2 linked regions of the Panacibacter microcysteis genome follow. The protein of the gene in region 2 interacts with the protein of the main gene of each other region in a pairwise test. Links are inferred from orthologs where the notes say so. Each region holds a gene or a part of one and is shown on either strand. Other genes may lie near its edges.

What was found. Proteins that work in one complex are often made in the same cells at the same time.
Region 1: the proteins of ung (region 2) and I5907_RS18010 interact in binary tests that used the Escherichia coli proteins (3 or more experiments, as listed by UniProt). The link is inferred for Panacibacter microcysteis from one-to-one orthologs.

Annotation. Positions count from the first base shown.
Region 1 is NZ_JADWYR010000002.1:1,467,421-1,470,803, forward strand. The notes cover bases 1-2,811. They hold I5907_RS18010 (nucleoside-diphosphate kinase), read left to right. Parts: upstream 1-1,103; coding sequence 1,104-1,520; downstream 1,521-2,811. Other genes in these bases: I5907_RS18005 (DNA translocase FtsK), read right to left, coding at 1-804; I5907_RS18015 (TraB/GumN family protein), read right to left, coding at 1,553-2,452; I5907_RS18020 (hypothetical protein), read right to left, coding at 2,639-2,811. Outside these bases: more of I5907_RS18020, read right to left, coding at 2,812-3,349; I5907_RS18025 (LytR/AlgR family response regulator transcription factor), read right to left, coding at 3,362-3,383. UniProt on the Escherichia coli protein: Major role in the synthesis of nucleoside triphosphates other than ATP. The ATP gamma phosphate is transferred to the NDP beta phosphate via a ping-pong mechanism, using a phosphorylated active-site intermediate.
Region 2 is NZ_JADWYR010000002.1:1,062,323-1,066,221, reverse strand. Bases 533-3,287 are described here. They hold ung (uracil-DNA glycosylase), read left to right. Parts: upstream 533-1,451; coding sequence 1,452-2,123; downstream 2,124-3,287. Other genes in these bases: I5907_RS16240 (S26 family signal peptidase), read left to right, coding at 2,454-3,287; I5907_RS16255 (FkbM family methyltransferase), read right to left, coding at 533-1,017. In the rest of the region: I5907_RS16260 (hypothetical protein), read left to right, coding at 1-164; more of I5907_RS16255, read right to left, coding at 280-532; more of I5907_RS16240, read left to right, coding at 3,288-3,899. UniProt on the Escherichia coli protein: Excises uracil residues from the DNA which can arise as a result of misincorporation of dUMP residues by DNA polymerase or due to deamination of cytosine.

The sequences.
Region 1 (3,383 bases), 400 kb from region 2 along the record:
CATTATCACTGAGATATTCTTACCACCATTCTTTAGTTTGTTGTTATTGTCTTCAACGGCATCACCGGTTTCCAAAACTCCCGGATCTCCTTTTGCAAAAGGATAAACCGGCAACATTTCTTCTGCTTCGGCTTCATCGGTTTCTGCAGGTGGCGGTGGTGCAGCTTTCATGGTCCTGGGTTTACGTTGCGGCATTTTAAATACCGGGTTAAAACGCCAGATCACATAACTCAAAACAGCCAGTGCAAGAATAAGCGTGGTGCCCACCTTGCCGGTAACTTTTACCAGCCAGTCGCTCATCATTTCACCCGTTGCGCCGCCCCAGGAAAACTCTGCGCCTTTTGTGGGAAATGCAAGCGCCACACTTATTACCAGTAAACCAAGTATTAAATAACGAAGGTTGCGTGCAAGGCTGTATACTTTTTTACCGAACAGGAGGTTTACACCCAGCACAAAGAAAAAAGTACAAAAAAGATAACTGGCCAGGCCAAAGCCATTGGCAATAAACGTGTGCGAGATGTATGCACCAAGTGCGCCCAGCAGGTTAGTTACTTTTACATCATCTGCTGTAAAAATACCAACGCCAAGACGGGCCATATCCTGGTCTTCTTTCCATGTGAATATATAAGACGTGAAAGCAATAAACAGGAATATAGCTACCAGCAAACTGACCGCGCCGGCAATTTTTGTTGTTCTTTCATCTTTTACCACCTCTGTAACCGTAACCTTCGCTTCTTTATCTTCTTTCAGCTTGGCAGGATCTGGCGCAGGAGGAGGGGTTTTCTTTTTTAATTTATTCGCCATATTATAACCTACAAACCTACAGGTTTACCATAAACGCACAAAACCCCGTGCATAACTGTTATACCGCCCAAAAGAAATACACATATACAATAACAAAACCAGCTTTGGATTGCCCACTCTTTACCGGTATAACCATTTTTTATGTTGTAGCCGGCACCAGTATTTCAATGAAGCTGCTGTTGCGTCGCACTCTTGTACGGCAGCAGCAATATTCGGCTGGTGCGAAGATTATGCATTAACATAAAATTTCTTTTTATTTAAGCCGTTCCGCTTACTTTTGCCGCCAAAATTTAACCGAGATGAGTAACAGAACTTTTACCATGATAAAACCTGATGCTACCGGCAAAGGTTATACAGGTGCAATCTTAGACCAGATTATAAACGCAGGCTTTGCAATAAAAGCCATGAAATGGATAAAATTAAGCGCAGAACAGGCTGGTAAATTTTACGAAATACACAAGGAACGACCTTTTTATGGAGAGTTGGTTGAATTTATGAGCAGCGGGCCGATAGTAGCAGCCATTCTTGAAAAGGAAAATGCTGTTGCCGATTTCAGAACATTGATCGGTGCTACCAACCCTGCAAACGCAGCAGAAGGTACCATCAGGAAAAAATATGCAGCGTCTGTTGGTGAGAATGCCGTACACGGCAGCGACAGCGATGAGAACGCCGTGATAGAGGGAAACTTTTTCTTCTCTGGTCTTGAAAGATTTTAAAACAAAACGGCTCGCCTGCGGCGAGCCGTTTTTTAATTTTGTATTGCCCGTACCTGGTAGCCCATTTCTTTGAGCAGGTTTAGCAAACCGTTTGTGCCGCCAAGATGCCCCGCCCCCACTGCTATCAATAATTGCTTATCTTTTGTAATTGCAGCAAACTTCCCGGCCCAGTTTTTATTCCTGCTGTCGATCATTACATCCTGGATTTCGCTGGTAGAGCCTCCATCAGTTTTCAGGCTAAATTCCAGCAGCTTATCTACATCCTGCTCTTTATACAACCTGATCATTTCTGCTGTTTCTTTTGCGGCTGTTTCTATACTGTCAATACTCTGCAACAATTCTTTTGCCTGCTTTTCGTAAGGAATGTTTTCCATTATTGATGCCTGGAAAGCCACTGTTTCCAGTCCTTTTATTTCTTTCTTTTTGGTATGGGCCAATTGCATAATGCTCAGTTCCATACCGTCTGACTGGGCGCAGGGCAACATGGCCTGGTACACCAATGCCGATACAAGCATGGGTTGCATTTTACCCAGTAACTGCAGTTGCATACCCATACCATGTTTATCGAAGAATGTCTTTATACGTTCGTATTCATCTGGCGTATATAGTTGTGGCAGTGTTGTATCGTGCTTCATTGTGCCGGCTGCAAGCCCACTCATCAGCTGACCAAAATCGTCCATGTCTATTTCAAAATAAATTTCATCTGCCGCGGTTATAACAGCCTGCAGGTTGGTGCTGAGCTTTGCATCATTTGCGCACAATAAGTGCATGGTGCCAAAAATGTATGATGGCTTCTTTAAATCTTTACCAGTTACTTCCCACAACAGGCTTTTGCTACCTGCGGCAGTTTCGTATTGCGCTTTTGTCTGGCAGGAAAACAGACCGGTAAGACTTAATAACAGTGATGTATATTTTATTAGTTTCTGCTTCATTTCTTTTACTACAGTTTACATTTTTTGATGCACGTTTGTCTACAGATCGCTACAGCCGCCATACTAACGGAACGATGAACCGAGCGTGGCAACAGGCGATGCCCAAAGATCTGCTGCCGGTAACAAAATAAATAAAAAAGCAGATGCCATTAGCGACACCTGCTGATGAAAAAGTTTATTTAACGCTTATTTCGGCATATCGAAAACGGTTGCATCTACATTGGTATTAATATCAACCTTCGTAACAGTTGTATTTAACGTAAAACCTTGTGGCAACGTAATTTCAGCGGCAAAAGGCATTACAAAACCAATGTCTGTTTTACGGTAGTCTGACAGGGCAGATGTTGTAACCTGCCCACCCACGCTACGTTCTGTTTTAATAATGTAGTATGTTGAAGGATCGAGCCAGAGCAACATTTCGGTACCTGAACCTGTAAGCTTGATCTTATAGGCATCTTTATCGCCTGCTTTTTCGTTTGGCAACAGCTCTGCTTTATAGCCTTTTGCTGCGTAATCATATAAAGGAGCGCCCACGTAAATAGCCATTTTTTCTGCGCTGGCATCTTCTGCAGACATCGGTTGCGCGGTAGGCCCGCTCATCATCGGGTTCAAAGACCAGCCGCCATTGTCAGTTACACACTGCATAATTTTCTGGCCATTGAAGTCGATTTCATTTTTATAGCCTTTGCCATTTACCAGGTATGTTTTACTGGGATTATTGCCACCCATTACCTCGAGGTTTCCTTCGGTTACAATAGTATTTACCTGGCTTAGAACAGCTTTGCCGCCGATTGCATCAACGTGTTTGGCAATGATTTCGTCTGCAGTTTGTGCGTGGGAATAGCCAACAGAAAGTGCCATTGCTGCAATAGCAAACAGTAGTTTTGATTGTTTCATCTATGTATGGTTTTAATTATTTCGTCCGGTTAAA
Region 2 (3,899 bases):
ATACATACGAGAATATAAAGTCAGAGCTGATCCGTAACCGTAACATGTTACCAAACCCTGCTGTTTATGCAATAGAGTCTGAACTTGTTTACCCTGTGGAAGAAACATTGTTACCAGTTGCTAAACGTAGCCTGGTGAGGTACCTCACGGAAAATGGTGCCTAGCATGTATACAAAAGCCGCTGATTAAGCGGCTTTTTTGTCATCCGGATTGGATCCAGGATGTTTTAAAAACTTCTTATGTGTAGATAAGTCGGTTAATTTCTATGCTGTAATATTTTTAGTCAAATACAACACAAATATTTTCTCCCCTGAATGTTGTGCTAAAATTATATTTGACAAGTTCAGTAAATACTGCTTTGGAACAACCCGGCTTGTATCTGTCATGTAGTTCTAAAATAAGCATCTTTGTAATACCTGACCACTTACTAATCCCTGCTTCAAAAACTTCCTTTTCTGCACTTTCAATGTCCATTTTGATAATGTCTATTTTGGTTAAGCTATAACTGGATATAATCTGTTCAATAGAAATAGTTTCTATGTTTCCGGATGGATCTTCCAAAGTAATAAATGACCATTTAGAGGCATTCTCATCTATTATTTTTAATCTTGTTGGTTTATGCCATACTCCCGCCTTTATGCAAATGATGTTCTTGTATCGCTCTGTATTCTTTACTAATAGTTCATAATTTGATTCGTCCGGCTCTACAGCTATTATTGTAGCATTTGGAAATAACGACTTGTAATAGATGGAAGCAAGACCAATATTTGCACCGAGATCTAAAATGACATCTGCGCCCCGCCAATAATTAAACTTATATTCTTTGTGTTTGATGACCTGATCGAATGTGGCAATGTCAGATGTTTTGTTTCTTAAAAATATAGGGTGTTCAAAGCCTCTAATTTTCGCTTCAATTATTTCTTTGCCACTGGTTAATTGTGAGTAATAATTTATTCCACTCTTCCCGAACTTTCTAAAATGGTAGAAATACTCATTAAGCGTATTTAATATTTTCATATTGCATATAAATTAGCGAAAACAATTTGAATTTTTTAATCACTTTATCAGGATAAGTATCAATTTGTTCTGTGTGTTTGCCGGTCGGTAAGTATAGTACCATCCTAAGTTAAACCGTTTTCACATTGATAAAATTTCAAAATATGCTTTCTGTTGTTTTAGAATATCTTTAGAATCAGCTAATCATGCAATGTGTAAACGAAAATAAAGCACATCATTAATTGCTAAAGGATAACAATTTTTGTCCTAACTAAAAAAGGTCTATCAATCAAGATAGACCCCTTGTGATCCGGACAGGATTCAAACCTGTGACCCACAGCTTAGAAGGCTGTTGCTCTATTCAGCTGAGCTACCGGACCGTAGCACAATTTTACCTGAGCGGCGGCAAAAGTAATTTTTAATTAGTTTGCACCCAAACCTAATTCAAAAAAAAGATGGATGTAAAAATTGAAAGCTCCTGGAAGGAAGTGTTACACAAAGAATTTACCAAAGCCTATTTTGAGCAGATCGTAGCTTTTTTGAAAATAGAAAAAACCCAGGGGAAAATCATTTACCCGCCCGGCTCACTTATCTTCAACGCATTTGATAAAACACCTTTCAACAAAGTGAAAGTGGTTATTCTCGGGCAAGACCCTTACCATGGGCCCGGGCAGGCTCATGGCTTGTGTTTCTCTGTTCCGGATGGAGTGCCATTCCCTCCTTCATTAAACAACATTTATAAAGAACTGCATACCGATGTGGGCATGCCATTTCCTAAAACAGGTAATCTTTCCAGGTGGGCGGAACAGGGCGTTTTTTTATTGAATGCATCTTTAACAGTGCGTGCCGGTGAGCCGATGAGTCATGCAAAAATTGGCTGGGCCGAATTTACTGATGCGGTGATCAAAACAATTTCTGCTGAGAAGAAAGGTGTAATCTTTTTGTTGTGGGGTAAGTTTGCACAAGACAAGCAGGTACTTATTGATGAAACAAAACATTATGTACTAAAAGCCGCTCATCCATCTCCTTTAAGTGCACACAACGGTTTCTTTGGCTGCAAGCATTTCAGCAAAACAAATGAAATTCTAAAAAAACAATCACTGGAAGCCATCGACTGGAATCCATAACAACTTAACGCTCTATTACCGCAATTGACATTGCAGATCAAGCCTGTTACTGCCGGAAACCTATGCTGTGCTTTGATCTTCGCGTTTGCCCCGTAAAGCGCTTACAGTACAAGAGTGCGACGCAACGGCAGCTACATAGTAGCAATACAGCATGGCTCAACATAAAAAATGACCAAAATCTTTACGTCTTTAAAATGCAAAAAGCGTCTGGCAGATCTTTTTATACTGACCAGCCGTGCCGTTTACTCATCCCTATTTAAGAAAACTTTGCCGAGAATGATTTTGCAAGCTTTAATAGAATGTTATTTTTGCTGCCTTAAACTACACTAAATGGGTTGGATTATTTTTATTATTGGTGCGATAGGCTGGCATATCGGTTTGTATGGTATGTTCAAAAAGTCCGGAATAGACCCTGTAAAAGCTTTTATTCCTTTTTATAATACCTGGCTCATCGTGGAGAAATGCGGTATAAGCAGGCTTTGGTTCTGGCTACAGCTTATTCCTATTGCAGGCCAGTTCATCACTATCTGGATCATTATTATTTATACTATGCACTTCGGCAGGTTTGGTGTAGGAGATCATGCTGCTGCGGTATTTGTTCCTTTTATATACCTGCCATACCTCGGCTTCTCAAAAGATGTGCGCTGGGGCGGTGATAAGGTGATGAAGACCTACAGGAAATCTGCCGCACGTGAATGGATAGATGCTGCCGTGTTTGCAGTTGTTGCAGCCACACTTATAAGAACATTCATTTTTGAAGCATACACCATACCAACGGGCAGTATGGAACGAACCTTACTCATCAATGATTTTCTTTTTGTAAACAAACTCAGCTATGGGCCGCGCCTTCCGCAAACACCATTGAGTTTTCCGTTTGTACATAACACGTTGCCTGCCATGCCTACCACGCCTTCTTATCTTAAGTGGATACAGGTACCTTACACGCGGCTTGGTGGCCTGGGTGAGATAAAACGCAATGATGTAGTGGTGTTTAATTTCCCTGCAGGAGATACGATCATCAATCTCGAAAGCTTTGGTTCAAAAAATCCTTATTATGATGTGTTGAGAAAAGAATTCAATGGCAACAGGGATCAGTTGATGTCGCAATACGGAGATCATATTCTTGTACACCCGATGGATAAAACGGATAATTACATCAAACGTTGCGTTGGTGTACCTGGTGATGATTTACAGATCAAAGACGGTATTTTATATGTTAATAACGAAAAGGCTTTTGTGGCGCCCGATTCCCAGATAGATTACGAGGTAGAGACAAACGGAACGCCTTTCTCACAGGATTTTTTAGAAAATGAACTCGGCTACAAGATTATTTCTGAAAACGGAAATGTGTACGAGCAAAACGGAGACTACAATGAAATTCCGCAATCTAATATCGTGTTGTTGAATCTTACACCGGGTAAGGTAGATATTGTGAAAAAACAACCAAATGTAAAGAGTGTCAAAATGTTCCTGAATACACAACCAGACCCCATGGATATCTTTCCTTACGATAAGTATCATGCCTGGAGCGTAGACAGTTTTGGGCCGTTGCATATTCCCAAAAAAGGCGAAACAGTAGCACTGGCGCAGGATAATATCGATATTTACAGGAGAATTATCACGGTGTACGAACACAATACACTCGAAGTGTCTAATGGCAAATACATCATCAATGGCAAGGAAACACCTTCCTACACATTTAAATATAACTATTACTGGATGATGGGTGACAACCGCCATCGCAGCCAGGACAGCCGTTTCTGGGGTTTTGTGCCC